Regions from separate parts of the Candidatus Defluviilinea gracilis genome, predicted to be linked through region 2. Evidence: riboswitches for the same ligand, from Rfam matches in the RefSeq annotation. Region 2 holds a riboswitch; the other holds the start of a gene.
What was found. A riboswitch is a leader RNA that binds a small molecule or an ion and turns the genes downstream of it on or off. The one in region 2 is predicted to bind cyclic di-GMP.
Positions count from the first base shown of each region.

Region 1: another riboswitch for cyclic di-GMP. It lies ahead of AC16KF_RS11315 (immune inhibitor A domain-containing protein); the one in region 2 lies ahead of AC16KF_RS15260 (sortase, YLP family).

Region 1 covers NZ_DBNHEF010000068.1:80,576-95,447, forward strand. Annotated here, with positions in the region: gene AC16KF_RS11290 (NTP transferase domain-containing protein) at 1-16, shown strand, start outside; gene AC16KF_RS11295 (phosphatase PAP2 family protein) at 13-573, shown strand; gene AC16KF_RS11300 (DinB family protein) at 577-1,044, opposite strand; gene AC16KF_RS11305 (M23 family metallopeptidase) at 1,226-1,927, opposite strand; gene AC16KF_RS11310 (hypothetical protein) at 1,952-2,698, opposite strand; cyclic di-GMP riboswitch class I at 3,109-3,203, shown strand; gene AC16KF_RS11315 (immune inhibitor A domain-containing protein) at 3,310-5,619, shown strand; gene AC16KF_RS11320 (hypothetical protein) at 5,700-6,209, opposite strand; gene AC16KF_RS11325 (hypothetical protein) at 6,423-7,460, shown strand; gene AC16KF_RS11330 (response regulator) at 7,549-7,947, opposite strand; gene AC16KF_RS11335 (GNAT family N-acetyltransferase) at 8,212-8,790, shown strand; gene AC16KF_RS11340 (GNAT family N-acetyltransferase) at 8,812-9,378, shown strand; gene AC16KF_RS11345 (GNAT family N-acetyltransferase) at 9,375-9,929, shown strand; gene AC16KF_RS11350 (GNAT family N-acetyltransferase) at 10,029-11,066, shown strand; gene AC16KF_RS11355 (GNAT family N-acetyltransferase) at 11,131-12,132, shown strand; gene AC16KF_RS11360 (hypothetical protein) at 12,269-12,628, shown strand; gene AC16KF_RS11365 (HAD family hydrolase) at 12,625-13,230, shown strand; gene AC16KF_RS11370 (MFS transporter) at 13,270-14,526, shown strand; gene AC16KF_RS11375 (hypothetical protein) at 14,547-14,872, opposite strand, start outside.
Region 2 covers NZ_DBNHEF010000078.1:56,266-71,137, forward strand. Annotated here, with positions in the region: gene AC16KF_RS15210 (DinB family protein) at 1-785, opposite strand, end outside; gene AC16KF_RS15215 (VOC family protein) at 1,199-1,597, opposite strand; gene AC16KF_RS15220 (hypothetical protein) at 1,636-1,839, opposite strand; gene AC16KF_RS15225 (hypothetical protein) at 1,929-2,072, opposite strand; gene AC16KF_RS15230 (aminopeptidase) at 2,065-3,042, opposite strand; gene AC16KF_RS15235 (nuclear transport factor 2 family protein) at 3,111-3,401, opposite strand; gene AC16KF_RS15240 (sulfotransferase family protein) at 3,432-4,637, opposite strand; gene AC16KF_RS15245 (helix-turn-helix domain-containing protein) at 4,650-5,546, opposite strand; gene AC16KF_RS15250 (adenylate/guanylate cyclase domain-containing protein) at 5,563-8,613, opposite strand; gene AC16KF_RS15255 (MFS transporter) at 8,665-10,092, opposite strand; cyclic di-GMP riboswitch class I at 10,318-10,409, shown strand; cyclic di-GMP riboswitch class I at 10,487-10,579, shown strand; gene AC16KF_RS15260 (sortase, YLP family) at 10,637-11,293, shown strand; gene AC16KF_RS15265 (sortase) at 11,362-14,872, opposite strand, start outside.

The sequences.
Region 1 (14,872 bases), on a different contig from region 2:
AGCCAAGCGCGCATGAGCCTCCGAACCATCCTTGAAAGGGATGCCCGTCTTTCCGATCAAATGCGCGTGGCTGAAAAGCCAGGCGCATTGCGCGCTGTAGCAGTCTTCTTCGCGCACTCCGGCGATTCATGGTTTTGGTGGATCGCCATGGCAATCTTATGGTCATTGGGCAATTCGTTTTGGAAAGAATGGGCGGTCATTCAGTTCGTCGGCATCGGGGGGCTGGCGGCGCTGGTGATGGGAATCAAATTCACTGTGCGCAGGAGCCGCCCTGAGGGCGAGTGGGGAAGCATCTATCGAAACACCGATCCGCATTCATTCCCATCCGGGCATGCGGCGCGTTCGTTCTTCATCGCGGTTGTCGCCGCGTGGTTTGGTCCCGCCTGGCTTGCCATACTCTTATGGCTGTGGGCGCCATTGGTCGCGTTGGCTCGCGTGGCAATGGGCGTGCATTATGTTTCGGATATCCTCGCCGGCGCGGTGTTGGGGGCGATCGTCGCCCTGGTCGGCTTGCAAATGTACGAACCGTTCTTCCTGTCCCTCTTCCGCTTCATCGGTTTCCCACTGTGGTAAAAGTCATTTCCCGTTCATCAGACTCGCCAAATGTTCCTCAATGTGCGCGAGATCGCGTTCCACCCAGGTCTGCAAAGTAAAACCATTCCCTAATTCTACGTGACGCGATTCGCGCGCCCATGCGGCAGATGGGAGTTGCCGCAAAAATTCAACCAGCGCTTCCACGCTCGCTACAAATCCATTCAACAAGCCTGCCAGTGATTCGTTCGCGTTGTAATGCTCCGCGGCATACGCGTCCCCGTCAAAATTTTGAAACTCGGGGTTATCCTCCAACGCCGCGCGGCGCGCTCGCAAGCCATACGCCTGCGCGTCCACATCGCGTATGTGCGCGGCAGTTTGATGCGCGTTCCAGCCGCCTTCCAGCAATGGGGCGAAGGGATCCTTCACCGCAAGACATTCACTGCGGAATTGCTTAGCCGCCTCGAGCAGGCGCGCAAGAAGTTTTTCCCGATAATCAAAAAGTTCCTTCATTATTCCTCATTCCTCCAACGACGCGAACATGGTTCCGACGATACCCTCGGCTGTTTTATATTGGACGCACAAACCGCTTCACTCCCCAGTTCAATCTGATTCGGCATGAGCAGGCTGATTCCACATCCTGAATATATTCGATGCGCCGCGTTCCGGCGAGCAACCGCACTGTGAAGAAAAATCACGAACCGCACACCGGCGCCTGATCGGGGTTTTCTTTGGCGTTCAACGGCAACCCCAAATAGGGCGACGGGTCCAGCGTGTTTTCGATCTCAATTTCATTTTTAAATTGCCCCGTCCCATCGTCTTCCACGATCGAAAAATGCAAGTGGATGCCAACGGGGTTGTTCGGGTCGCCGGAGTAATCACCCTGATAGCCGAGGAATGTCCCAGCCTCCACAGGGATTTCGGAAACGCCGGCGGGAAATTCTTCCGCAATGAAAGAATTGCCGAAACGATCAGCCATGTGGGTGTAGTAAAGCCAGATCTGCGCGCCGGGGTTCAGCGGGTCACTGGGCACGCGCACGATCACGGCAGATTTCCACTCCGGCAGGCGCGTGAGGTAGCCGGGGTATGCCGAAATCACGCGCGTAATGCCCACCTCGGTCCCGCCGAAGATATCGATGCCTTGGTGGGTGTGACGAATCCCAAAGGAATCGCCCCATAGGAAGCCGGCAAACCCGTCGGTGGGGAAGAGGAAAGGGGCGGGCCCGCATTGGGAACCGGCCGTCAGCTTCCACTTGGGATGCGAAGCGGGGTTGTCCATCCATGCGCGGAATTTGATCACTCGTTCGGCATTGGGTCGGTATATGAAGTAGGCGGTTGCGATCGCCGTGACCAATGCCGCGAGGAGGATGGAGATGATCAAGAAGCGTTTAGACATAAGGTCGAATTATACCTTTGGGCGTCAAGGCGAACCCAGTATGGTGATGTAATCGAGATAGATAATTTCACCGGAGGCGTGGGTGAGGGTAACGGAATGTTCGCCCGGTGATAATTTGGGGGATGACCATTCTGACCCAGTGGATTGGTTAAGGGTTTGAGTATTCCCATCGATGGCGATGGTCATGGTTCCCAACTGGGGGTCTGCCACATACCCAATGATGAATTGAGTTCCCGTGAAAGTAAAGGTTGCCGTGTCGTCGATGAGGATGGAGATGGAAAGGGTTTCTTCATATGCCGCGTCGACTGTTTCGCTGATCCACCCGCCGTCGTAAAGAATGAAATCGTCGAAATCGTCAATTTTGATCGCGGAGGATGTTGTCGCATTAGTTGTGGGCGTGCCAACCCCGCCCGGCGTGAAAGTAATAGGTGATGCGGATGTTGATGTAAGTGTTCCTGCTGAAACGGAGCGCGGTTGAGGCGAAGGCGTAATTGTCTGGTCTGAGGATTGCCTCGTTTCGATAGTAGGCAGTGTAGGGATTGTGGGGGTTTTATCCTTCTGGAGTTGGGTGGCTGAGGTAGGCTCTTTAGTCGAAGTGAGAGTTCCAAGGAACAGGAATTGAAAAGGCGTCGCCGTTGCTTCGGCTGAAATTTCCGCCTGCGGTTTTCCGAGGAAAAAAATTAATACGACAGAGAGCATCCCGACGATGGACAGTATGGCGATCCCAATCGGGATGATGATGTCAAGGTTGTCGATCAGTCGTTTGACCATATGCGGCATTATACCGAATGGATCCCCAGTCGACCACGCGGGGCAATCGCATTAGAAAATCTCCATGTTCGCAACATGACGCTTTGTCTGCGAATCCGCTACTCTTCGCCAACCTGCGCGAATTTTTCCGAGAAGGATTAGCGGACAAAAAATCCAAATGCGATCCCCCTCGTCGACCATGAAGCCGAATTCTGGCGTTGTGGCGCCGCGTCAATGCCGGTAACCCGGCAAATCGAACTGTTTCCTGAACTTTCATGAAGCGCTGAGAATGCAAAGAGAAGTATCTCAAAATCTCCGCGCATTTGGAGGCGCTCCAGAATAAAAGATTGCTATGACTTATGGGCATCATTTCATCCGAGCAAAAGGTTACACATTACTTGCTTTTTGCAATGAGTTAATTTATTATTAATCTGTCAAAAAGGCAAACCCACCGTGAGGTGGGGACGCAAAGTCATGGATCTTCCACCTTTCTGCGTAGGAGTTGGAAGACCGCCAGACCGCCATTGTATGTATGGCGGATATTTAATTAAGGAGGTGTCTCCTTTTCCATATCGAATAAGTCACAATTCAATCCACAGTCTGCAAGTCAAACTATAAGAGGAGTAATAGTTATGAAAGCAAAGTGGTTTCATGTAACAATGATTGCGGCGCTTTTAGTGATCGCAGTCGTCCCTATCGCAAGCGCGGCGCCTCCCGTTCCAGCCGACCCGATGCTCGGCTCGGATGTCGATAATGCGCCGCATCCGCTTGGTGAACGGCAATACGCCGCCACATTGAGGGGCTTGGAAGCGAAGTTCCATGGTAAGGCGGGGGATGGTAGTATTTATTTGGATGGGGGCGAACACGTCTACCCATTCTATAGAGACCGCTATGTCGAGTTGGAGCGTGAAGGTGAAGATACGATCTGGACCCTGCTGGGTCAGTTCGGCACTCAGATCCACTCCTCCTACGGCGATGTAGCCGGACCTCTTCACAATGAAATTCCCGAGCCCGATCGCGCGGTGGATAACACCACGATCTGGACAGCCGATTTCAGCCAAAGCATGTACAACAAAATGCTTTTTGATACCACCCCAGGCGCCAACTCGATGCGCAATTTCTACATCGAGCAGTCGTCCGGCCGGTATGCGGTTAACGGCACCGTGGAAGATTGGGTCACCGTGCCTTATAACGAGGCTCGCTACGGCGCAAATTATTGCGGAAGCATTGTCTGCGCGACAACCTGGCTTTTCATTCGCGATTCCGCCTCAACCTGGTATAACAACCAGATTGCCGCTGGCAAAACCCCCGCCGAGATCGATGCCTACCTGAGTCAATTCGATGTCTGGGATCGCTATGATTACGATGGCGATGCCAACTTCAACGAACCTGATGGTTATATCGACCACTTCCAGGCTGTTCACGCTGGCGAGGGCGAGGAGACCGGTGGCGGCGCGCAAGGCACCAATGCCATTTGGAGCCACCGCTGGTATGCCTACTATACCCTCCAGGGAAGCGCAGGACCTGCGTTTAATAAATTGGGTGGTCTTCAAGTTGGCGGATCTAGTTACTGGATTGGGGATTACACGGTTGAACCTGAGAACGGTGGCGTAGGCGTATTTGCTCACGAGTTTGCGCACGACCTTGGACTTCCCGATCTCTACGATACATCCGGTAACACCGGCGGCGCTGAGAACTCCACGGGCTTCTGGACTCTTATGTCCAGTGGTTCCTATGGCGCTTCTGGCAAGGCGGCTGACGGTATCGGCACCAAACCGATTCACATGAGCGCATACGAAAAGCTGTACTTGGGCTGGTCGAATGCCGCGGTTGTAAACTACGACGAGACAGCCTTCTTGAAGATGGGTCCCGCTGAGTTTAACTCTGCCGACCCGCAACAGCTTCTCGTGCTTTTGCCCGACAAGGAAGTGGAAAGCTTCATCGGCGATCCCTTTGCCGGAAGTTACTACTATTTCTCCGGCGCTGGGAATGATCTCGACAATAGCATGACCCGCGATGTGACCTTGCCCGCCGGCGCTGTGTCTCTTTCTGCCAAAGTGAATTATGACATCGAGACGGAATGGGACTACGCGTACCTCACTGTCAATGGCACAAACGTAGCCACCAACCTTTCCACAAATGACGATCCGAATGGTCAGAACTTTGGTGAAGGCATCACCGGCGCATCCGGCGGATGGGTGGATCTGACCGCCGATCTTTCAGCGTATGCCGGCCAGACCGTGACCCTTGGATTCCGCTATTGGACTGACAGCGCTGTCGCAACGACCGGCTTCTCGGTGGATGAAATCAGTGTGACCGGTCTTCCTGTCGATGGCGGCGAGACCGATCCGGGTTGGACGTACAGCGGTTTCTCGCTCACAAACGGCACCGTAACGCAGTCCTACGCCAACTACTACATCGCTGAATACCGCAAGTATATTGGGTACGACAAGTCTCTGAAGACGGGTCCCTACAACTTCGGCTTCCTCAATGATCCGAATAAGGGAAATTGGGTTGAGCACTATCCGTATCAAGACGGCTTGTTGATCTGGTATCTCGACTACTCCTTCGCGGATAACAACGTCGGCGACTATTGCTCTGCCGGCACATGCGGCGGCTTCTACCTGCCGGTCGACGCGCATTCCAATATGATGCTGCGCCCCGATGGAACGGCATGGCGCCCGCGCGTTCAGGCATTCGACTCGACATTCGGCGTCAACCGTGTCGACCGGATTTGTTTGAACGTCAACTCCGTCAAGAAGTGCTATGGCGGCTACCCGGGTAATTCCCGCTTCGACGATACGTTGGGGTATTGGGAAGCTCCCGATTCCTCCATCGGCAACAACGGCTGGTCGAGCGTTCCGTTGCCTGGCGTTGGCGTTACCATCACGGTCGTCAGTGAATGGAACGGCTGGGCATACGTGCTCGTCGCGCCAAAGTAAGATAACAGCAAGTTCAGAGTTAAAGATTGCGCCCCGAATGAATTCATTCGGGGCGCAATTTCTTAATCAGCCTGATGCGCTTATGGGATCGGTACGCCAATATTCGGTCCGGTGGTTGGTCCGATTGGCAAACCTTCTTCTTGATCTATGGCGGGGCAGAGCACAAAATTGCCGTTTAGATCGGTGTGATACGTATATTCCTGCCCATTGGCAGACAAATCGATTCGATAACCGGGCACCTGTCCTTGCGCATACATTTTACCGGGCGCGGGGCATCCCAACGCGGAATTGAGCCAGGTGACGGCTTGGGTGTTTACCAGCTCCACTTGCTCGACCGTGATTCCCAAAGAGCGGGCAAGATCGTTTTTCGCGATGCCGACAAATTTCTCTACCGGCGCGTTGGAAAAGTCGATTTTTTCTTGAGGGGTCGGTTGGGGAAGGACGCTGTCCGGAGTTGAAGCAACCTCTTGAGTGGGGACGGGTTGCGGCTCCTGCGGCGCGTCTAAGGCGGGTTCGCCAGCGCTCCCTCCTCCGCAACTCACCAGCAAGAATACGTTGACGATCAACAATGGAACCCAACGGTATTTCATGATACTGTCTCCTTTAAATGGGATTCGCTCAAAAGACAAGCAGTCGATCAATTAATCGACGTCTTGTCAGGCGAGAAGGTTCCTTGAATTGTAGTACGAAAATTCACCCCGATTTGGCAGAGTCCGACATTCTCGTATCCGGCGTTATTGCGCGACCATATTCCTTTTATTGCAACGTGTATAATCTGTTCATTCCAACACCGGAGAGACCTTGTGCGAAACATCTTCCAAAGAGCCGCTTTACTGCTGATCTTCCTTCTGAATGCCTGTGGAGCGAATGAGCCATCCGCTACATCCACACCACTGCCTTCAGAAACACCGGTCATCCCGCCGACTCTTACCGCAACACCGACCATTCCACTGGCGGTGCTCATCCTGCCGGCAAACCTTGACCCCGAAACATCGAACCTCTACCAAACTACGGTATACGATCTTACGCAAAGTTCAGGATATCGCTTCCAGGTGCGTGATTCCATCACAGAAGCAGACCTAACGGAACCAGGGCTAAAGATCGTGATTGCGCTTCCGCCCGATCCCGGTATTGCGGTTTTAGCCGCCGCCGCGCCACAAGTGCAATTCCTCTCGATCAACATCCCGGGCATTCTGCCCGGCGGCAACATCAGCGCGTTGGGGGGTGAAGGTCAGACCGGCCTCGCCGCCTTTCTGGCTGGTTATACTGCCGCGCTCCTCACCGAAGATTATCGCATCGGTATGATCATGCCCAAAGGGAACGCCGACGCGCAACAAGCCGCAGTTGCCTTTCGCAACGGCATGGCGTTTCATTGCGGATTATGCCGCCCGATCTTCTTCCCCTCCTTCTGCCTCGTGGAAAACCTGCAATCGTGCTACCCGCAGTTCGTGGAAATTCCGACGGATGAAGACCCCGCGCGCTATGGTCCATACGCCGATTACCTCATCCTCCAACGAGAGGTGGACACGCTTTTCGTTTACCCGGATGTGGCAGACCCAGACCTGCTGACATACATCGGCACGACCGGCGCGCTACTCATCGGCACAGCCACCCCAGACGAGCGCCCCGGCGGCTGGGTGATGACGATTCAGCCGGATGTGATCCAGGCAATTCAAAACGCCTGGTCCCAACTTGTAGCGGGGCAGGGAGGCGTCACGGTTCAATCTCCCTTGGGGCTGAGCGACGTGGACCCCAACCTGCTCAGCCCCGGAAAGCAAAAGGATGCGCAGGACATGCTCGATAAACTTCAACAGGGGTTGATCAACATCAACAACCCATGATCGAATCCAACACTCCCGTGAATGTTCACGGGAGTGTTGGACTTAGAAGGAGGAGGGAGAGAAACGCCAGGCGTAATACCTGTTTATGCTAACGGGCTTGAGCAAGCCATGCCATGGCTTTGACAACCAGCACGGCCGGGTTGACCGGTTTGAGCAGGTACTCATCTGCCGCCGACTCGTTGGCTTCGATCGCCAATTGGGCGGTGTTTGCCGAAACAAGCACGATAATAGGACCGCGGCTGGCTTTGCGCAACTCTCCAAGGAGTTCGACTCGCTCGTCCCGCGTAAGTTGGATATCCACCAACACAAGAGACGGGGCAACCAGACGGGCGGCTTGAATCGCATATCGCGGGCTTGATTCGCTGAGCACAATACAATTCCGCTGGCTGAAGAGGGCATCCCACGCCGCGACTGAATTCTGCTGATCGGAAACGATCAATACGGTGTGGAGAGGAATTGTATTTGTGTCGGTTTTCCAGGCTACCATTTAGATTTTGCCTTTCTAGTGTCTTGACGGGGAATCTGCCGGCATGTTACACTCGCGCCCGTACAAAATTTTCAAGGAAGGAGGCGCGACCCATGTTCTTCAGCAAGTTCACTGTTGGTCAACAAGAATTTACCCGACCCGGGATTGCGCCTGCTCATCGTTAGGATACTTTTTACGTATTCGACAGCCACGGCGTCCCCGTGGCTGTTTTTATTTCCCTCACCCTGGCTCTCTCCCTGTGGGAGAGGGGAAATGGAGAAAATCATGTCTGGCATTGCTACACAACTATTCGAAGGAAAAGATATTCGCTTCGGCCCCATTGACTTTGAGAAAGACCCCGAGGTCGAATCCAAGTGGACGCATGACGCTTCGTTCTTGCGCTTGTACGAGAGCGAGCCGGCGCGTCCCATGTCGGCGGCGATCGTGAAGAAGCGTTACGAAAAGCTCGAGAAGGATATGGAGGACGATAAGGACTTTTATCACTTCATGATCCGCGCGCGGGAGGATGACCGCTTGATCGGCAAAGCGATGATCCACCGTATCGAGTGGGCGAACGGGAACTGCACCATCCGCCTCGGCATTGGCGCGCCCGATGACCGCCGCAAAGGATTCGGCGCACAAGCGGCGCAAATGCTCCTCCGCTTTGCGTTTTCGGAGTTGAACATGTTCCGCGTCACTGCGTACATTCCGGAGTACAACGAGGGGGGACTGGCGCTGGCGAAAAAGTTCGGCTTTGTGGAAGAAGTGCGCCGGAGAAAATCTCTGGAGCGCGATGCCCGCCGTTGGGATTTGTTGGTGATGGGCTTGTTGAAGGATGAATGGGCGAAGCAGGCTTCCCCGTAGAAAGAAGCGAAGGAGAATAAGATGAACGATCTATTTCGCGGGCAACTTGTCCGCTTAACGTCGGAAGACCCCGAGTCGCGTTCGAAGATTCAGGCGAATTGGCAGCGCGATTCGGAATTCCACCGGTTGGCAGATGCCGACCCGGCTGAGATGTATTCGGCGCGCAAAGTAAAAGAGTGGGTCGAGAAAGCCGCTGAGAATGGCTTCAAACCTGAGCGGTACTATTTTTCGATCCGCGCATTGGAAGACGATAAGCTGATCGGGTTTTTCGTTTTATGGTGCGACCTGATCCACCGCGAAGTGTGGGTTGGTATCGGCATCGGCGAGCGCGAGTATTGGGGCAGGGGTTTCGGCACAGAGGCGATGAAACTGGCTGTGCGTTATGCGTTCATGGAATTGGGAGCGCAGCGCGTCTCGCTCGGCTTGATGGACTATAACCCGCGCGCGTTGAAGGCTTATGAGAAAGCCGGGTTCCGGCTCGAAGGGCGCACGCGCCGGGACGTTCAGCGCGAAGGGACGCGTCACGATTCGTTGTGGATGGGCATCCTGCGCGACGAATGGCTGGCGATGCAAAAGGCGGACGAATGAACGATCTTATCGTTGGCAAGTTGGTGCGTCTCGCGGCATACGACCCTGAAGAGATGGGCAAAGCCTTCTCACGATGGACGCGCGATTCGGAATATTGGCGGTTGATGGATACCGGTCCCGCGCGGATGCCCTCTGCAACCGGTGTGACAAAGCACATTGAGAAAGACATGGATGAACTCGACGCGAGCATCTATTTCTTCGGCGTGCGGCGTTTGCAAGACGATGCCCTGATCGGCGAGATGATCCTGCATGTGGTCAACTGGGCGGGCGGAGATGCGTTCGTCGGCTTGACCATCGGCGAGCGCGAGAACTGGGGCAAGGGCTATGGCACCGAGATGATGCGACTGCTTTTGCAATATGCATTTCTCGAAGTCAACCTGCGCCGAGTGACGCTGGCGGTGTTCGAGTACAACCCGCGCGCGATCCGCTCCTATGAAAAAGCGGGCTTCCGCCACGAAGGACGAATGCGGAAATTTCTGAACAAGGAAGGCAGGCGCTGGGACATGTTGTTCATGGGCGTCTTGCGCGAAGAATGGCTCGCGGAACAGTAGCGCAAGATTTATCTTGCGTTTCAAGGTTAGGAGAATATTGCATTGCGAGCAAGCGCGAAGGTTGAGTAGCGTAGATCGGTAAACAAAAGGAAAAAAACAATGAACGCAATTCTTGAAAAACAAAACATTCTGCCGCTCCCTGCGGGCTACACCGCGCGCGGCGGATATATTGACGATTACAAGATCGCTTTTGATCTGTTGAACCTTCATTCCATGCGCCTGAATGGGAGCGTGGACTTGAACGACCCTGAATTGCTCCGCCTCGATTGGCAAAACGAAGGATTCAATCCCGAGACCGATATGCGTATGATCTTTGCGGAAGATGGGACTCTCGCTGGGTTCATCGAATGTTGGATGACTCAACTTCCGCCCGTTCACCCCTGGATCTTTGGGATCGTGCACCCCGGTCACTGGGGAAAGGGAATCGGGAGTCATCTAAACTCATGGGCTGAGGATCATGCGCACATCGCATTAGAAAAATGCGCGACAGAGTTGCGCGTCGCGCCGCGCACAGGCACAGAGGCGCACAACGAAACCGGTGTTGCGCTCATGGAGGGACTCGGATGGAAACATATCCGCTCGTTCTATCGCATGGTCACAGATTTGGATTCACCGCCTGTTGTGCCGCCATTACCGGATGGGATCATCATCCGCCCGTTCGATCCTGAAACCGAAATGGAGGAAGTCTATCGAACGTTCGTAGATACCTTCAACGACCACTTTGGGTTTATCGAACAACCGTTTGAAAAAGGCTTTGCCGAATATAAACATAACATGGTCGAAGATCCCGGCTACAGCCCGGCGATGTGGTTCGTCGCTATGGACGGAGATCGAATGGCTGGCATCTGCATTTGCCGCCGCGAAGACGCGGAGGATGCCGAATCGGGTTGGGTGGGCGAACTCGGCGTGCGCCGCGCATGGCGCAAGCATGGACTTGGCTACGCCTTACTCAAACATGCCTTCGCCGCGTTCCATGCCGACGGCAAAAAACGCGCAGGTCTCGGCGTGGATGCGAGCAGTCTCACCGGCGCGTTGAAACTGTACGAACGCGCGGGCATGCGAGTCCAGCGTCAGTTCAATCAATACGAAAAAGAATTCCGCCCCGGTAAGGAATTGGCTGTGGTTGAAGTAACATGAAACTTGACAGGTCGCTGAAACCTACTGTTCATCAGCGGCTTACTCTATGAAGGCATGGTTAAACATGGAAACAAAACTGCAAACTGAATCAATATTGCTCGACCCCGCTCTCCGTCTGCGCCCGGCGCAATGGAGCGATGCCGTCGCGGTGACCGGTCTGATCCGCGATGTGCTGACCGCCGATGGCGACGAAGTTTCGATCATGACGCAAGAAGAACTGGAAACTGAATGGAAATCGGAAGGCTTCACCCTCGAAACCGATGCTTGGGTAGCGATAACCGCCGACGGGCGCGTGGTGGGATACGAAGAATTCGTCAGCCGCCACGCGCATGCCTACTTCAATGCCGATGGATATGTGCATCCCGATTTTCGCGGACGCGGGATCGGCGCGGCGATGTTGCGCGCGCTCGATGAACGCGCCCGCCGTGAAATGCAACTTGCCGACCCCGACGCGCGCGTGTACATCCGCGCGGGAACCAATGCCCATGATCAAAATGTGCGCGGAATGTTCGAAGGCGAGGGCTATCAAATTATCCGTTATCACTGGATGATGGAGATCGATCTCGCCGAAGCGCCGCAGGTCAAGACATTTCCCGATGGAATCGAATTGATGCCATTCGATGTGGACGCGCACGCTTATCTCCTTTTTCAAGCCCAGGAGGAAGCCTTTGAAGATCACTGGGGTCACACGCCGGGCAACTTCAATAACTGGCAGATGCGAAAAATAAGGCGTGAAGATTTTGATCCCTCGCTGTGGCATGTGGCGTGGGATGACGACCAGATCGCGGGCTTCTCGCAAACCCGCGTCCGCAACGGGATTGGCTGGGTGGGAGCGCTTGGCGTTCGGCGTCCATGGCGCAAGCGCGGATTGGCGGAGGCGCTTCTGCTTCACTCGTTCAATGAATTCTACACACGCGGCACGACGCGCGTCGGCTTGGCGGTCGATGCGTCGAATCCCACCGGCGCGACGCGGCTCTATCAAAAGGTCGGCATGAAAGTGGATGTCGAAGATATCATCGTTGAAAAAGAACTGCGCCCCGGACGCGAGTTTGAAATGCAAGAATAGGCTATACTTAATCAATATAAAACCTGACAGGTTTCCGCGAAGCCATGCTCGATCAAGTAATTCTGCTTCGCAGTCCACACTCCCGACTCGGTTCTTGAGAAAACCTGTCAGGTTTATTTCCCCACAAGGAGACACCATGAACATCAAATGTTCGTTTTGCCAAACACCCTACACCCTCAGCCGCGTGCAAATGCTCGACGCCCTGCAGGAAATGGACGCGCATAAACTGACTCACTACGACGCGCACTGTCCGCGCTGTCGGCGCGCCACACGTGTCGAGCGCAAACGCATGGAGATATTCTTCCCGAACTGGCGCGAGGCGTTGAAACAGTTCGAGGCGGAGATGCAGGCTCACCCGCAGAATGAGGCGCCTCTTCCCGCGCCTGAGCCTGCTCCTGTTTCCCCAGCCGAATCGAATCCTCAGCCGACTGTCGCAAAGAAACAAGTAGCCGAGAAAAAAAATCCTGCGAAGACATCGGCGGCAAAAAAGAAATGACCATCCGCGCTGTATTCTTTGACCTCGGCGGAGTGATCGTCCGCACTGAGCATCAGGCGCCGCGCCAAAGGCTCGCTGAGCAATTTGGCATGGATTACGAAGACATCGAGAAGCTCGTCTTCGGCGGAGGGTCGAACAGTTCGGCGGCGCGCGCCTCGGTGGGGGAGATCACCGAACAGGAACACTGGCTGAATGTGATGAAGGCTCTCAAACTGCCTGCCAACGAGGTTATGCGCGTGCGGGAGGAATTTTTCGGCGGCGACATCATCGACCGAAACTTGCTGGAGTTTATGCGGTCGCTCAAGCCGAAGCGCAAAGTGGGCGCCATCTCGAACGCGTGGGACGGTTTGCGCGCCTATATGGAACGCGAAAAATTCGCCGACGTGTTCGACTCCATCGTCATCTCGGCCGAAGTGAAAGTGGCAAAGCCAGACGAGAAGATCTACCGCATCGCATTGGATCAACTGCAAGTCAAGCCGAACGAAGCGGTGTTCGTGGACGACATGCCCGCAAACATCGAAGCCTGCGAAAGACTCGGCATGAAGGGCATCCAATTCACGGAAGTCGAATCCGTATTGAAGCAACTCAAATCCATTCTCTAGTCTCGAATCCCCAGTCTCTAATCTCCAATCTCTGTTTTTGTGAATCGCATCTCCCCATCCCGCGTCTACCTCTTTATCGAGTTCGCCGCCTCCGCGTGCTTCTCGATGATGTTCGTCGTCACATCATTGTATGAAGCGACCATTGCGGGGCTGACACCTGTTCAATTGATCCTCGTCGGCACGGCGCTGGAAATTTCAGCATTTGTGTTTGAAGTGCCGACAGGCATCGTGGCAGACGTGTATTCGCGCAGGCTTTCGATCATCATCGGCTATGTGTTGATGGGCATCGGCTTTCTCGTGGAGGGACTCTTCCCCGCGTTCATCCCGATTCTACTCGCGCAGATCATTTGGGGGTTGGGCTACACCTTCACCAGCGGCGCAACACAAGCGTGGATCACTGATGAGATCGGCGAAGAGGATGCCAATAAATTATTTCTGCGCGGCATGCGCGTTGGTTTATACGCGTCGTTGATCGGCATGACGCTTGCCGCGCTGGTTGGCGTGAACAATGTTGCCATGCCCATCCTCGTCGGCGCGGGGGGCGTACTGTCGATCGGCGTGATCCTGATCTTCATCATGCCCGAGAAAAATTTTCATCCCACCCCGCGCGAAGACCGCAACACCTGGCAACACATGTGGCATACCTTCAAACAGGGCGCGGAGGCGGTCCGCTCCAAGCCGCGTTTGATGAGCATTGTCGGCGTTGGGTTATTCTACGGGATCTACAGCGAGGGCTTCGACCGTCTGTGGGTAAAACATTTGTTGGATCAATTCAGCCTGCCGATTTTGTTTGGAAACAATCAAGTGGCGTTCTTTGCCGTTCTTCGCGCGGCAGGCGCGCTTCTGACCATCTTCGCGGTTCACGTTGTCGAAAAACGAGTCGACTCAACCAACCCAATCGCGATCGGACGCGCGATGTTTGTTGTTACCGCGCTGATCTCCGTTGCCATGTTGGGGTTTGCCCTCTCTCCTCTGCTCTTCCTCAGTCTCGCGTTATACCTCGTCCTCGACGCGTTGCGCGACGTTCGCATTCCTCTGCAAACCGCGTGGGTGAACCAGAAACTGGATTCAAAAGTCCGCGCGACAGTTCACTCGATGTTCGGTCAGGTGGATGCGATTGGGCAGATGCTGGGCGGACCCATCGTCGCAGTGATCGCCGCGGCGAGTTCCGCTGTCGCGTCGCTTGCCGCGTCGGGACTGCTGTTGACGCCCGCGCTGTTCTTCGTCAGCCGCGCCAACTCGAAGTCTGAGGATGAAGCGGAGGCGGTGTCCCCTCTCCTTGAAGAAGAGGGGTAGGGAAAGGCGACCGCTCTTGCCTACAGGTCGGAGCCGTTCAATTTGTGGTTCGTTCTCGCGTAGGAAATCCACATGATGACGGCGACCACAATGCTTGCAATGGGGATCATAGGCGTGCCTGCCCACATCCAATATATGCCTTGTTCGTCTCCTCTGATAGACAAGGGCAATAAGGTGAAGAAGATCGCGAAGCCCATATACCATGATCGTTTGGTCAGGAGTTTTTTCGTTCTTTCAAGTGTTTTCATTTCGTTTTCCTTTGTTAGATTGATCGGCGGCTGTTCAAGCGGATGTTCCCGCTTGAGCGCCAGTTTCGCAAATTCAGGATCTTGCTTGAAAAAATCCT
Region 2 (14,872 bases):
TGCTCGCCCACGCGCTCCCAATCGGATGGGGCGAACGATTCCAGTTTGCGGAGAGTCTCCGCGCGCGAGGCGCGATAGGTCTCGAAGATGTCGCGCCCCGAGGGCGGACGTTCCGATTCATTTTTTGCCCATGCGAAGACGGCTTTCGATTCAAGGATGGGATGCGCCTCTTTGAGGAACAAGTCCACGCGGAAATCGAGCACGCCCTGCGCGTCGCGCAAGTGACTCAACGTGTTGCGGATCGCCCAGCCGCCGTCGGACGGTGATTGATTCATCGCCTCATCGGATAACCCCGCGATGAGTTTCTCCACCACGAGCGGAGTCTGACGCAGGCGTTCCCGCGCCGCCTCGGGCTGGAGCGCGTCGAACCAGTAGTTGGGCATGAACTTTTGGAAGGTCTCGGCAAATGCGCCGCAAGTTGGGCACGGCTCGACGGGCGGAGAAAGCGTGACGTGTCCGCACCCGCGGCAGACGTACGGGTGAGGCGTGGCGGTGATGGGCGAAAGTTTTCCCTGAGCCATGAACTCCGCGCCCTGTTTCAACGCGGAAAGCAACTCCGCGCTCACGTTCAGACGGGATAACGCCTCAAGCGCTTTTTGGACTTCGGCGCTTAGTTCGTCTTTGTCGGTGGGAATGTCGAGCGGATACGTTTCCTGGCGGCACAACGAATCCGCCGCGGCGCGAGTCAGCTTGGCGAGGTTGTATTGTCCCTCCCCTTCCAGCCGCGAAGCGAGGGCAAAGAGGTGGATGAGGGTGTCGGTCCATTGCGATTTATCGTTCAACATGGAATATCTCCCAATTCATAATCAGTAGATTACGACTAGCAACCTGACAGTTTGTTTCAAAAACACGCCGTTGGTCGAGCGTTGTCCTGAACCTGCCGAAGGGTAGGCGGCAGAAAATGCCAATTGTTTTCAAGAACACGTACTGTTGCCGCCGTATCGAGCGCTTTTTCAACAGACCTCCTGCAAAAATGCGCAACAACTGCCCTGGCGGGCGTTGCCAGGGGAGAGCGCACAATACGCTTTGCATAGGAGACGTTTTCAAACGTCGGGCAACTTATGCAAGAGGTGAGACCAACAATAGGTGAAAATTGCCAGAATCGTGGTCTCGATACGCCCCTCGGAGTACCTCGGGGCTACTCGACCACCACTTGATTCAAAAGTGTCAGGTGGCTGGAACAATTACAACTCACTTTCTAGTCACCTAACAGTTTGCTCTTCTCCGCAAATGCCAGCGTGTGACCGTCCAAATCGAGGCAATAGGCGACATCATCGCCCCAATCGCGGCGGGCGAGTCCGCTCAATTCGGTCGCGCCCGCTTCGAGCGCGCGGCGATGATACGCGGAGGCGTCTTCGACGCGCAGGTAAACCTCGCAGCGTGGGATCCCGCCCGCGCGCGCTGGATCGGGGAGGCGGTCTCCGAGCAGGCGTTTGATCCCCGCTTCGGGCATGACTCCCAGGACGCAGGTTTCAGAGAGGGTAAACTCCGTCATACCAGGCTCGTTGAGCGAGGGCTGGCAATCCAGCGCGTGAGTGTAAAATTCGGCGCTGCGGACCTGTTCTTTGACGTAGAGGATAAAATGGGTTTTGATCATGGGGATATGGCTGCCTCATTTTCACATAGGATCGGCTTTTAACTCTTTTTACCAATTAGCCCGACGAGGATGATGACGATGCTGACTCCAGTGACAATGCCAGTCACCCTGCCTGCGATTTGCATCGCCATCACAGGGTCGGTGGAATTCGGCGCAATGGACAGCATCAAGAAATAGAACCCAAGCGCCAGGGCGATAAACAAACAGCCCGCAATGACCAATCTCCAATTTTTCTTTCGCATGATGATTTTTTCTCCTTTTTGAAAATTTTATTTTACAAAGGCTTTCGCTGAGATTGCGCAAGCCCGATGTTCATTCAATTTGTTTCGCTTTACTTCAACCCATCCCGCAATTGACCTGCGAGACTCGCCAACTCCTCCAACTCAGACTCATTCAAGCACGACCGCGGCGCGAACGCTTCGACCTCCGCCCGCGCCTGCCTGCCCGCCGATGTGATGAATCTTGCATTACACATGCTTCCCATTCTCAATCACAACCTTGCCGTCAATCTCTAGCGTAGGCTGACTAACCACACCGTCAATGTGAGTGGTCGCGACATTTTTGCCGCCGAGAAAATCGCTGCGCCCCACCGCAACGTGGATCGTGCCTAGAACTTTTTCATCGGTGATGATGTTGCCCTGTAACCGCGCCAGCGGGTTTGTGCCGATCCCCAATTCCGCGATGACACGGGCTGAATCGCCGTGTTGGGCAAATGCGCTTCGGAGAAACTCCGCGCCCGCGCCGCCTTCGATGTGAGTTACACGTCCCTTTTCAAACGTCATTCGCGTTGGCTCGGATAACAACATGCCAGGAAAACACTTGTCCACGACCAGTAAACCTTCCGCGCTGTCTTCGACGGGCGCGATGTATGTCTCACCTGCGGGTAGATTTCCAAACGCTTTCTGAGCGCGCAATATGCCTGTGTCTTTTTTCCATTCCCTGCCTGCCAGTGACAATCGCAGGTTGGTTCCCAGCGCTGTGGTGATGTGCGCGGTGGAACTCCCTTGCAAACGCTGCGTCAACGAATCTGTGAATGTTGCAATCTGTCCATAATCTGCGCTCATCTCAATATCCAGAATGCTTTGATCAATAAAAGCGCCCAAACCCGCGCGAGCGATTCCTTTCCCAATTGCCGCGCGCCCCGCGAGCAAGGCAGGCGATTCTTTTAGCTGATTCACCGACGCGAACAGAAAGACAATAGCGTCCACTTGTGTCACCAATGCCAATAACGGCGACGGGTATTCACTTATTGGGCGACTCGCATTCGGGAAGGTGTAATTCCACAACTCGGCGGGGTCGGTCTGCGCGGCTTCGGCGAGCAGTGCGTCACGCGCATAACCGAGCGGCTCGTCCACAACAATGAGAATCTTCTCCCCTCGTTGCAGTCCCATGCAGGTGTGGATGACATTCGTCGCCCATCGCGGTGTTTCAGTTTTTTCTGTCATTGGGAATCCTTTCGTTTACTTAACCAAATTTCCTAATCCATCATACAGTCGCATTAACAGACTGGACACTACATACCGTATTTGGCGAGCAACTCTGCATTGGGGATCGCAATCGAAACGTGATGTCGAACGATGCGCCATTCCCCGTCTTCCCTGTGAAAAAGAGCCGCCCCTCTTCCAGTTGCCACGTCAAGCACATGCGCGCCACTTGGAATATGCGCCAGTTCAACCAATCGGCGCCCAAAATGAGAAAAGAATCTGGGACCGACATGATCGAATGTATTCGCGACTCGGTCGAAAAGACCCGACACCCGCTGTTTTTGTTGTGACGTTTCGGAAGATTCATTGTTGTTCGTCATAATTCTCCTCTTACTGGGGCGACATTTACATTATTGGATCAATGACGCAAAGTGCCGATCGAGTTCCTCGGCAGATTGACCGAACTGCTCTGGGGTATAGCGATGCGCGCCATGCTTATCTTTGGGGTGCTGGCTCATGAACGTCTTTAATCGTTCTTCGTATTGAACCGTCCATGAAACGCCAAAATGAGAATAAATGTCTTTGACGGTTTGCATGGGATCCGCCACCATTTGATCGTATTGGACATCCAGGACAGCATTGTTGACTACGGGATCTTCACGGCATCGCCGTCCGCCCTCCAGATAGCGGGTGTACATTTTCTTGTTGGTCTCCGCCATGCGCTTCACGTTGAGATCGCGAGTCGCAGCCCGATGGGCGGAATAGAACATGCTGTTTGCGCTGGTCAGGCAGGTGGTTGGGTTGCGATGCAATTGGATGATTCTGGCATTGGGCACAGCCGACAGTAAAGCGTCAAGATGATGCGTATGATCGGGCGCTTTCAAAACCAGCCGTTTGTCAGGGGTTGCCTGTTGCTGGACCTTTAGAAGCAAACCGTATTCTTCGTAGCATTTTTTCTGATCCTGGGCAACGAGCCATTCGGCGTACGAAAAGACAGGCGTAACCACCCAAAACGAAACCGAATGGAAAGTCAGCGCCTGCATCCAGATGCACTCCTCCTCCGTGTCTTCGCGGATGACATGCTTCGAATCCATTTCGGGAAACATGGGTCGGCGAAACTCCAGTTCCCAGCGCGTCAATGCCAGGCGATCGTCTTTTTTTCCGTCAATAGCAAAGGGACGGTAAAGCCGCCACATGGGAATCCCCGTGTTATCGGGATCGGCGGAGAGCATACGCTGTAGAATTGTGGTGCCAGACCGCGGGACCCCAACGATGACAAAAGGCGGGTTGATCTCCGAACGGAAAACGTCGGGCTTCCGTTTCTGCGCTTCGACAAACAACAACCGCTGGCTCAGATTACTGAGGAGCACCATGCGAGCGCCAAACCTGCCGAAGAAATGCAGGTTGGCGTCCTTTTCAATGGACTGCAACAACGTGTCGAGCCCAACGCGGTAATACGGATCGCCAAAATCGCTCAAGCCCGTTTCGCGTTCGGCAAGTTGATGCAATCGTTCGGCGTCCATTCTAGTGAGCGGTATCCCCAACTTCTCCATACCCGAACCCAGAGCATCGATGATTCTGTACCGCAACGGCATGGGAGCGTAGTTTGGCAACATAAGCACCTCCTTTCATTTCTTCAATCCATCCCGCAATTGACTTGCGAGACCGGACAACTCTTCCAACTCCGACTCATTCAAACACGACCACGGCAGGAAGAAGAGCCGTTCCGTCTCCGCCTCGACCTCCACCCGAACCTGTTTGCCCGCTTCGGTGGCTTTGACCACGCCCGAACTTTCCTCCACCCACCCGCGCCGCGCGAGTTCCCTCACATCCTCCGCGTGGACTTCCTCCGTCACGCCGCGACGGCTGAGTTTGCTGTGCAGATCATCGAATGTCAGCGCGTCGTTCTGTGAGAGAAAGTCGAGCATTTCCCACGTGTGGCCCTCGACTCCATACGCGCTCCATGTGGGAATGTAACAATCGTCGCGGTGACCCTCCAACAGCAGGAAGTGGGCAACAACGCCATCGAGTGTCGCGAATATTCCCGCCCGCTCGTAGAGGTCTTGTTTGGCTTTTATCAAGACATGCGCGGGCGGTTCAGGAAAGCTAAAAGCCGTGTCTGAAATTCTGGCGAGAAGATTGCCAAGCGTCTGCAAAGACTCTTTGGGCATGGGAGCGAGAGCCGCCATCAATTCATTCCCCTCTTTGATGAGTCGAAACGCGGCGGTTCTTCCCGACTCGGTGGCGCGATATTTTCCCTGACCATCAGATACCAAATATCCCTGCTGAACTGCGGCGGTCAACCTTTCATCGTTCGCCTGTGCGAGTCCGTATGGAAAACACCGCATGAGCTGGGCGATGGTAAACAGATTAGTATCGAACAGCCAAATCGCCTGCACCCAGTTGTAGAAATTGTCAGGCAATGAAAGTTCCTCTGCGGCTTTGTCTGCGGCGGGATAGGCATAATTGCCAAACAAAATTTCAGAACTTTCTTCGAGCGCCGACCAAACAGATTTCAGGTTCATTCCTCAACTCCTTTTCTCAACTCAAAGCCAACTCAATCGCCTGTTCCGTTGACAACGCGCAACCGTCTTCCCACATGGACTGAAAATCCCCGCCCGCCTCTTCCCGCTGTGCAGACAGAAGCGCGTCATACTCCGCCGTTTCGAATTGCATCCGCGTCAGATAGATGCGCCCGCGCAACGCCTGCGCCGCGCCCAACAACAGAATTGCGTTTCGTGTTTGCGAGGATTGCGCCAGCGCGTTCGCCAATCCCTCCAGTAATGACGGGAGTTGGCTGACTTCTTTCGAGTCCTTCAAGCGCGATATTCCCTCTCGAAAATGTTTTTGCGCTTTGGGCAAGTCGCCCTGCGCCAACGCGACGCGCCCCGCCACATCGAGCGCGCCGATTTCTGCCGACATTTCTCCCACCTCATGTAAAACCTTCATCGCCTCCTGAACGATTTCCTCTGCGCGCGCCGCGTCACTTCCGCCGAGAACATGCCGCGCCCACACCGAGAGAGTCAAACCCAAACAAATACGGTCTCCCAGTTGACGAAACAACATCACGCCCTGCTCCGCCGCCATCTGCGCCTGCTGAACGTCGCCCTGATTATGGGATGCGATGCTCAACGTCTGCAAAGCAGTAGCGACGCCGTGCTTGTCGTCCAAGTCACGATACAACGCCAGGCTTTCCTCCGCGGAGGCGCGCGCCGATTCATCGTCGCGCCGCGCTAACGCCACCTCAGCCAGGTTTCCATACGCGCCCGCGATCTCTTTTGTGTTTTCCGCCTCGCGGAACAACGACAGACTCTCGCGATAGATTTCCTCCGCGCGCGCATACTCGTACCGTTTGAGCGAGCATCCAGCCAGCGGTCCCAATAACTGACCGATGAGAAGTTTTTCGTTCAGTTTACGTCCGTATTCCAATGCGCGGCGGTAAAACGATTCAGCCGCTTCGAGATCGTTCTCGAAATACTCCTTGAAGAGTCCCTGCGACACAAGCCCCTGCGCGATGCCCCGCGCATCCTCAAGCGACTCGGCAAGCGCAAAACCTTCGTCTTGATGCGTTTTCCATCCCTCCGCATCGCCCTGACGCGAAGCGAACAACGCTCTCGCAAAGAGCGCTTTCACGCGTAACGATGTCGGCGGAAGTTCCTTCGTCGCATCCATAAAAATTCCCAGCCACTTGCGCGCCTCCGTCAAATGTCCATGCGTATCCCAAAATTCCCTGAGCGCCACCGCGATCCGCAAACCCGTTTCAGGTTGAGACTTAAGCGACCACTCCAACGCACCGCGCAGGTTATCGTGTTCCGCTTCGAGCCGCGCCAGCCATTGCTTTTGCGCGCGTCCCTGCAAGCCGTGTTCGGCGCGTTCGGCAAGCCCAGCAAAATAGGCAAGATGCGCGTCGCGCAGTGAAGCGACTTCATCGGTCTCGAACAATTTCTCGCGCGCATATTGTCGGATGGTTTCGAGTCGGCGGTAACGGGATTCGCTTCCGCTATGCTCGACGTTGATGAGAGATTTATCCACGAGACGAGTCATCAACTCCAGGATGTCCAACCCGCTTCCCCCTGCGGGGACGATGCGCTCCTCACCGCAAACTGATTCGGCGGCGTCGAGCGTCCACCCGCCGACGAAGACCGCCAGCCGTCTGAACAAGAGACGTTCCTCTTCGCTGAGGAGTTGGTAACTCCAGTCTATCAACGCGCGCAACGTCTGCTGGCGCGGCAACGCGGCGCGACTCCCGCCCGTCAATAAACGGAAGCGGTCGTCCAATCGTTCGGCGATTTGTTCCACCGAAAGCGCCCTGACGCGCGCCGCGGCTAACTCTAAAGCGAGGGGAATGCCGTCGAGGCGGGAGCAGATTTGGGCGACCAATGAGGCGTTCGCATCCGTGAGTTGAAACGTCGGCAGGGTCAGAGTCGCGCGTTGGACGAATAACTTCACCGAGTCGAACGTTTCAAGATGTTTGATATCCGTCGCCTCATTCGGCGTCGGCAGGGACGGCACGCGATAGGCGACCTCGCCCGCGATGCCCAACGCCTCGCGGCTGGTGGCAAGGATGCGCGCGCCGCGGCAGTTCTGCAAAACCGTGTTCGCAAATTGCGCGCAGGCGTCAATGAGATGCTCGCAGTTATCGAGAATCAGCAGGGCTTCTTTGTCGCGCAGCCAATCCATCACTACATCCATCAGCGGACGCGAATCCTCCACGCGCAGACGAAGAACATTCGCCACCGTGTTCGGAACCAGCGCAGGCTCAGAGATGGGCGCGAGTTCGATGAGCCACACGCCGTCTTTGAATTGTTCAAGGAGGCTGGATGCCGCTTGTAATGAAAGTCTTGTTTTGCCCGTTCCGCCCGAACCAGTGAGCGTGAGCAAACGCGATTGCTGCAACATTTGAGTCGCTTCGAGCATTTCTTTTTCGCGCCCGATGAAACTTGTGAGTTGTGTGGGGATGTTGTTCGGGAAAACATCCAGCGCGCGCAAGGCGGGGAAATCGCTTTGCAAATCAGGCGCGACGACTTGAAAGATTCGCGCGGGCTGGGGAATGTCTTTGAGTTTGCGTTCGCCCATGTCTCGCAGGGACACCTCCGCTGGCAGTTGTCCGCGCAGGAGAATCTCGCTCGCGCCCGATAACAAGATCTGCCCGCCATGCCCCGCCGACATCACGCGCTGGATCATGCTGAGCGTGAGATAGCCGCGATATTCTCCGTTGCGCGCTTCGGCTTCGCCCGTGTGAATCCCCATGCGGACTTTTAAGAGCAAGGATGAATTATGAAGGATGAATGATGAATTCGTCCTTCCGCCGTCATCGTTCATCCGTGAAAGCGCGCGCTGACCATCTATCGCCGCGCGAAGCGCGTCGCCCGCTGTATGAAATGCCACGCAAAATGAATCGCCGATGATTTGGAAGATATGACCGCGCTTCGATTCAATGGCTTCCTTCAACATGGCGTGATGTTTCTCACGTAGCGACTCCCACCTGTCAGGATGCGCCTGCGCGAGTTTGGTCGAACCTTCGATATCAGTGAAGAGGAACGTGACGGTGCCGGAGGGAATGTCTACCATCAAGTTTTCCGTTTGACTCATTATAGGTCAACTCGGTTGATTTGCCTCCCACCAGTTTTCATATTGGGTCTGTTATTCGGATACTTTTGCTCGCCTTTTTTCCAACAACTCCTGAATGCGATGATGCTTCTCGCGCGAGAGTGGGAATAGCCATGCGAGGATGATCGTCCCTGAAAGCATGATCGCCCCGAAGGGTGAAACCAATAAGCGGATCATGCGCAATGCCGAGTCGCTTTGCGTGAATTGAAGCGCGCCCTCAGGAGGAGAAACATAGCCCGACCAGCCCAATGCCTGCAGAGTCAAAAAGAGGACAAGCGCCCCGGTCAACTTGCGGATGAGCGTGCGGATGCCGTAGAAGATTCCCTCCTGCCGCCTGCCGGTCCGCAGTTCATCCCATTCGATCACGTCGGCGAACATCGCGTCGGGCAATGTGTACGCGGCTGAGATGCCGATCCCTGCGAGGGCGGAGAGCGTGAATAATTCCATCGTGTTGCCCGGTTGAATCAAATAGATAAGAAATGTGACGACCACCCAGAGGATCATACCGATCGCGTACGCTTCCTGCTTGTTGCGGATCTTTGAGATCCATAACCAAATCGGCACGAACAGGATGCACACCAACATGAGGATGCCGAAGAACGCGGATTCGTATGCCAGGTCAATGCCCAAAAATTTGACAGATGCCAGCAAGTTTCCGTTCGCCACCCAATAAAGTAAAAAGTATGGAAAAACCACAGCCACCATATCCACTGCCGACCAGTTCAGCATGTGGATGCCGACCGCATAGCGAAACGGGATGTTCTTCCATGCGGCGCGTAATGTTTCTCGAAAGGGCAGGGATTCTTGCTGTTCGGGCGTGGAAGTTTCCCGGAGCAGAAGCCCGATCAACAGCAGGGGAATCGCGCCGACCGCGCCGAATAATGCGCCCACGGTCATAAATCCCTGTTGTTGCGAGCCGCCCGCCTCGATCACCATGTCAATAATTGTCGGCGCGGCGATGACCATGGCAAGCGCGCCGACCAGTTGGAAGAACGATCGGAAACTCGTCAGGCTGGTGCGTTCGTCGTAATCGGGGGTCAGTTCGGGGGTCAGCGAAAGAAACGGGACCGAGACGAGAGTCGTCAACGTGTCGGAGATCATGAAGGAGAGAGTCACATAGATCAACAACGCGATCTGGTTATCCCAATTTGGCGCAGACCAAAGAATGACGAAACTCAAGCCGAAGGGAATGGCGAACCACAGCAAAAACGGACGCCGCCTGCCCCAGCGCGATTGCAAGCGGTCGCTGAGGATGCCGATGATGGGATCGTTCACCGCGTCCCAGACGATGCCGACCAGCGCGCCGAAAGAAGCCAGACGCGGTTCCAGCCCGACCACATCGGTGAGATAGATGGCGAGGAAGATCGAGCGCATCATGCCGATGCTCGAGATGCCCCAATCACCTGAGCCATAGAGCAATTTGATCCACATTGGGAGCCGCTGATTTGAGTTGTTGTTCATCTGAATTTGAGGATGCAAGTGTAGCACGGAGGGATGTATACAGGTAGACACGGAGTTACGTAGACAAGTAGACACGGAAACACGTATACAAGAACCACTTGTTTACGTGTGTACCTGTCTACCTGTTTACTTGTTTTCGCCCGCCCCCATTGCACTCCTGTAAGCCGTTATAACCGAAATGCAAAGTGAAAATCTGTAACCTTCTGCTATACTGCGATTAACAAAATCCGATAAGGGCAAACCCGTCGAAAGATGGGGACGCAAAGCCATGGATCTACCGTCGCGCATCGCGCGACCATGATCGCCAGGTTGCCGAAGAAATAACGCTTTGTTTATTTCCGCGAGCCTGGCAGTCCTTTGCCCGGCTCGCTTTGTATCGGGTCAAATTCAATTTGTTCGATAAAGGCAAACCCGCCGAAAGGCGGGGACGCAAAGCCATGGGTCTACGGTCACATGCGAGTGTGGCTACGATTGCCAGGTTGCCGAAAACATTACCTAACCATTAGGTTGCTGTTGAGCGCTTTTATCGAAACGGAGGTTTCGAATGGCGCTCACTCAAAAACATATACGCTGGCTCACGCGAGCCGGTATTCTGCTCAGCCTCGCCGCATCGCTTTTGCTGAATGCGATGCCCGCGCTGGCAATGAAGAAACAAGACGCCGCCGCGCTACCCAATTTTTCAGAGTTTGTTCAATCCGTTCACACCGGGGAGGAAAATGTAGTGCGCGGCGTCTATGTTCCGAATGTGATGGCGTATCGCGTGGCGCAGCAACCGCTCGATAACCCGGGCTTTCTTTCGAGTAAGGAGGACCGCGTCACTCAATTCCGTATGGCGGCAGGGTATGGCACGGTAGGGCTGGTGGCTCACAATTACCTCGCCGGTGAATCCTTCTTCAACCTGGAAGCCGGCGATGAAGTGCGGATCGTATACGGCGACAGCAAGGTGGAAACTTTTGTTGTGTATGAGATCCTGCAATATCAGGCATTACAACCCAACAGTCCCTACAGTTCCTTTCAGAATTTGGACCGCGATGAAACCCTCACGGTCAACCAGATGTTCAAGCGCGTCTTCGTGAGCGATGGATACGTCACCTTTCAGACCTGCATCGAAAAAGACGGTATTTCGACCTGGGGCAGGCTGTTTGTGATCGCCATCCCTAAAGCGGAATATGAGGAACTTTGGGAAGCAAATGGTTTGTGACCTCAATGTTCCATGAATCAGAAAAGCCGCCCAATGTTGAGCGGCTTTTCTGATTCGTGAAATGATCTTTACTTTTCCGGCGTGACGCTTACCAGCACAGCTCGCACCATGCGGCGGTGGGTGTAGGTGTCGGTCTCTGCGATGTAGTTTTCGCAGGTGAGGAGGGTCAACCAGGGTGTTTCTTCATGTTTCAACGCGGCTTTTGTGTTGCTCGGCAGGATCAGGGCGCTGGCGGTTACTTCGAATGTGTAAACCTGACCGAATGCGTGGATCTTGATCTTGTCTCCGTATTGCAGGTTGACGAGGTTGGCGAACGGACCGGGGTTGTTGTTCGCATCCCATACGTGACCGGTAATGACCGAGTTGCCATCCCAGCCGGGGAATGCCGAACCGTTGAGCCAACCGCCTTTGTTTCCAAGCCATGACACGTCCCATCCGTTCTTTGTTTGCGGAATGCCCACGATCGGGATCTTTATTTTGAGGCGCGGGATTTCCATCCAAACGTCGGTGGCGGCGTATTGCTGATCTGCGGGTTGCTCCGGAAGTATGGTAATCTTCCCCGGCGCGAAGCCCGTCACAGGGATAAGGAATCCGGATCCCAGGTTTGAGTTATTGCCGCGTCCATTACCGTCGCCGTCTCCGTCACCGCCGGGAACGCGCGGCACGACGGTGAAGGTGATCGCCGTATCGTTGAGTCCGTCGTTTAATTCGTTGCCAGCCACATCCAGGATGGAAGTCGTTCCGCATACGAACAGTCGATAATTGCCGTCCGTGAGACCGATCCCACCATTGATGACAAAGGTGGCGATGAACGGACCCGCTCCCGTGCCATTGCTATACGTGGGGATGGCGATCGGGATGAGTACATCATCGGCAATCAAACCGCCCGCGCATGAAACGGTATCGAAGGTTTCGTTGGGACCATCATCCACCAAGAGGTAGTTGGCAGGGTTCGTGGCAGACCCGAGATCTGTGTTGCTAACCTGATTCACGTCTTTGCTGAAATTCACCGTTATTCTCGTGGTGTTGCGTCCCGTTACGCCGTTGTTGGCGGGCTCGCTCCCGATCACGGTTGGGTAGCCGAGGTCGACCATCCAGTTGTACGATGCGGGGGTGGGGTCTGGGTTGCCGGCATCGTCGATCGCGCGCACTTCAAAGATGTGAGGTCCGCCTGCCAGCGCTAGATAATTTTGCGGGCTTGTACATGCGGCGAAACCGCCGCCATCTAGCTGGCATTCAAAACTGGCGGTGTCTGGTGATGGACTGGAGAAGGCGAACGCCGCGTCCACGCTGTTTGTGACGGCGGGCGGGGATGAATCGATATCGGTGTCTGGTGTGGAGGTGTCGATCGTCCAAACGTACAATGCGGGCGTCGGGTCGGTGTTCCCGAAGGTATCCACCGCGGCGACTTCAAAGGTGTGATTCCCCGCGACAAGCGGACCAAACGAATTGCCGGAGTTGCACGGGGCGAAAGGCGCGCCGTCGATGCGGCAGACGAAAGTGCCTGTGGCGCTGGTACTGCTGAACGTGAATATCGGGGTCAGGTCGTTATCTGGGTCGGGCGGCGTAGTGTCGATGGTCGTGTTCGGGATGACGATCTGCGTGAGCACAGCGGATACGCTCCCGAAGAAGTCGGCGTCTCCGCCATAGGAAGCGGTAATGTTGTGCGACCCGGAGGTGAGAGCGTTTGTTGTGAAGGTCGCTACACCGGCGTTCAATGCGCCAGTTCCCAAGACCGTCGCGCCATCGTTGAATGTTACTGTGCCGGTTGGAACGCCGGTCGATGCGGTAACAATCGCGTTGAATGTAACCGCTTGACCCAGAACGGAGGGATTCGCGTTCGAGGTGACAACGGTGTTCGAGACTGTTTGTCCCACACCCTGAACATACGGCGCGGAAGTGCTGCCGGCAAAGTTGGCATCACCGCTATACACCGCAGTGATGGTATGCGAACCCGCGTTCAACGTGTTGGTACTGATGGTCGCCACCCCGCCTGCCAGGGTCACGGTGCCCATTGAGTTTGCGCCATCGTAGAACGTGACGGTGCCGGTGGGCGTTCCCGCGCTGGAGGTGACGGTGGCGGTGAAAGTGACAAGATCGCCCACGCCCGCCGGGTTGTTGTCGGATGTGACGCCGGTCAATGTGGTTGCCAGCGTGACGCTGAGCGTGCCCGTTCCAAGAATTACGTTGTAGTTCGGGAGCCGGCCGCTCGGGTCGTTCAATGTGGCGGTGATCGGATAATCACCCACTGCCGCCGCGGCGGGCGCCCCCGCGCTGGCGTAGGTGACGGTGATCGGATCGCTGTTTTGAATGCCGGTGATCGTGCCGGTAAACGCCGTGAAGACCGTTCCGTACACTTTGGATTTATCTGCGGGCGTCACGGTCAGGTCGCGTTGAGTCACGGTGAGCGTGCCCGTGTTGGATGTGACGGTGTAGTTGTTGAGTACGCCGGCCGGCGCGTTCAATGTGGCTGTGATCGGATAGGCTCCCACAATGGCGGTTGCCGGCGAGCCGGGGCTTGTGTAAGTTGCCGTGATCGGGTCGCCATTCTGAATGCCCACGATCGCGCCGGTAAAGGCGTTGAACACCGATCCGTAGACCTTGCTTGCGTCCGTCGGGGTAACAACCAGCCCTCGGGTATTTACGGTGAGTGTGCCGGTATTCAAGGTGACAGTGTAGTTCCCAAGCCGCCCACCGGGGTCATTGAGAGTTGCCGTGATCGGATACGATCCAATTCCCGCGGTGGCTATGGCGCCGGCGCTGGCGTAATTGGCGGTGATGATATCGCCGCCTTGAATGCCGCTGATCAGGCCGGTGAAGGCGGTAAACGTATCGCCATAGACCTTTGTCTTGTCATCCGGGGTGACGGTGAGGGCGCGCGGTGTGACCGTCAATGTGCCGGGTGTGTATGCAAAGACATAGTTATCGTCGATTCCGCCGGAGCAGGTGATCGGGAAAGCGCCTACGTTGTTATGCGGAACGGCAACTTGACAAGTTGGCGGCGTATCGACGACTGCCGGGGTGTCTCCATTGACGAAGCCTGAATAGGTGAAGGTGAAGACCGGGTCTGGGCTTCCATACACAATGCTCTGATCGTTGGCTGAGATGGTGAGAATGGATAAGCCCACCGACAGCGTGCCTGTGTTGAGCGTGATGGTGTAATTCGGCAGTCTATTGTCTGGGTCGTTCAACGTCGCGGTGATGGGATACGTTCCCACCGGCGCCGCGGCTGGCGCGCCGGGGCTGGCGTAGGTTGCGGTGATGTTATCGCCGTTTTGAATGCCGGTGATCGTGCCGGTGAATGCGGTGAACACAGTGCCGAATACTTTGGACTTATTGTCCGGCGTGACGACCAGCGCGCGCGGGGTGACGCTTAACGTGCCGATGTTCAGAGTCACCGTGTAGTTGGGTAGACGGTTCCCCGGATCGTTGAGCGTGGCGTTGATCGGGTAATCACCGATGGCGGCTGTGGCCGGCGCACCGGGGCTGTCATAGGTGACGGTGATCGTATCGCCTGCTTGAACGCCTGTGATCGTTCCAGTGAATGCGGTGAAAACCGCGCCGTAGATTTTCGTCTTA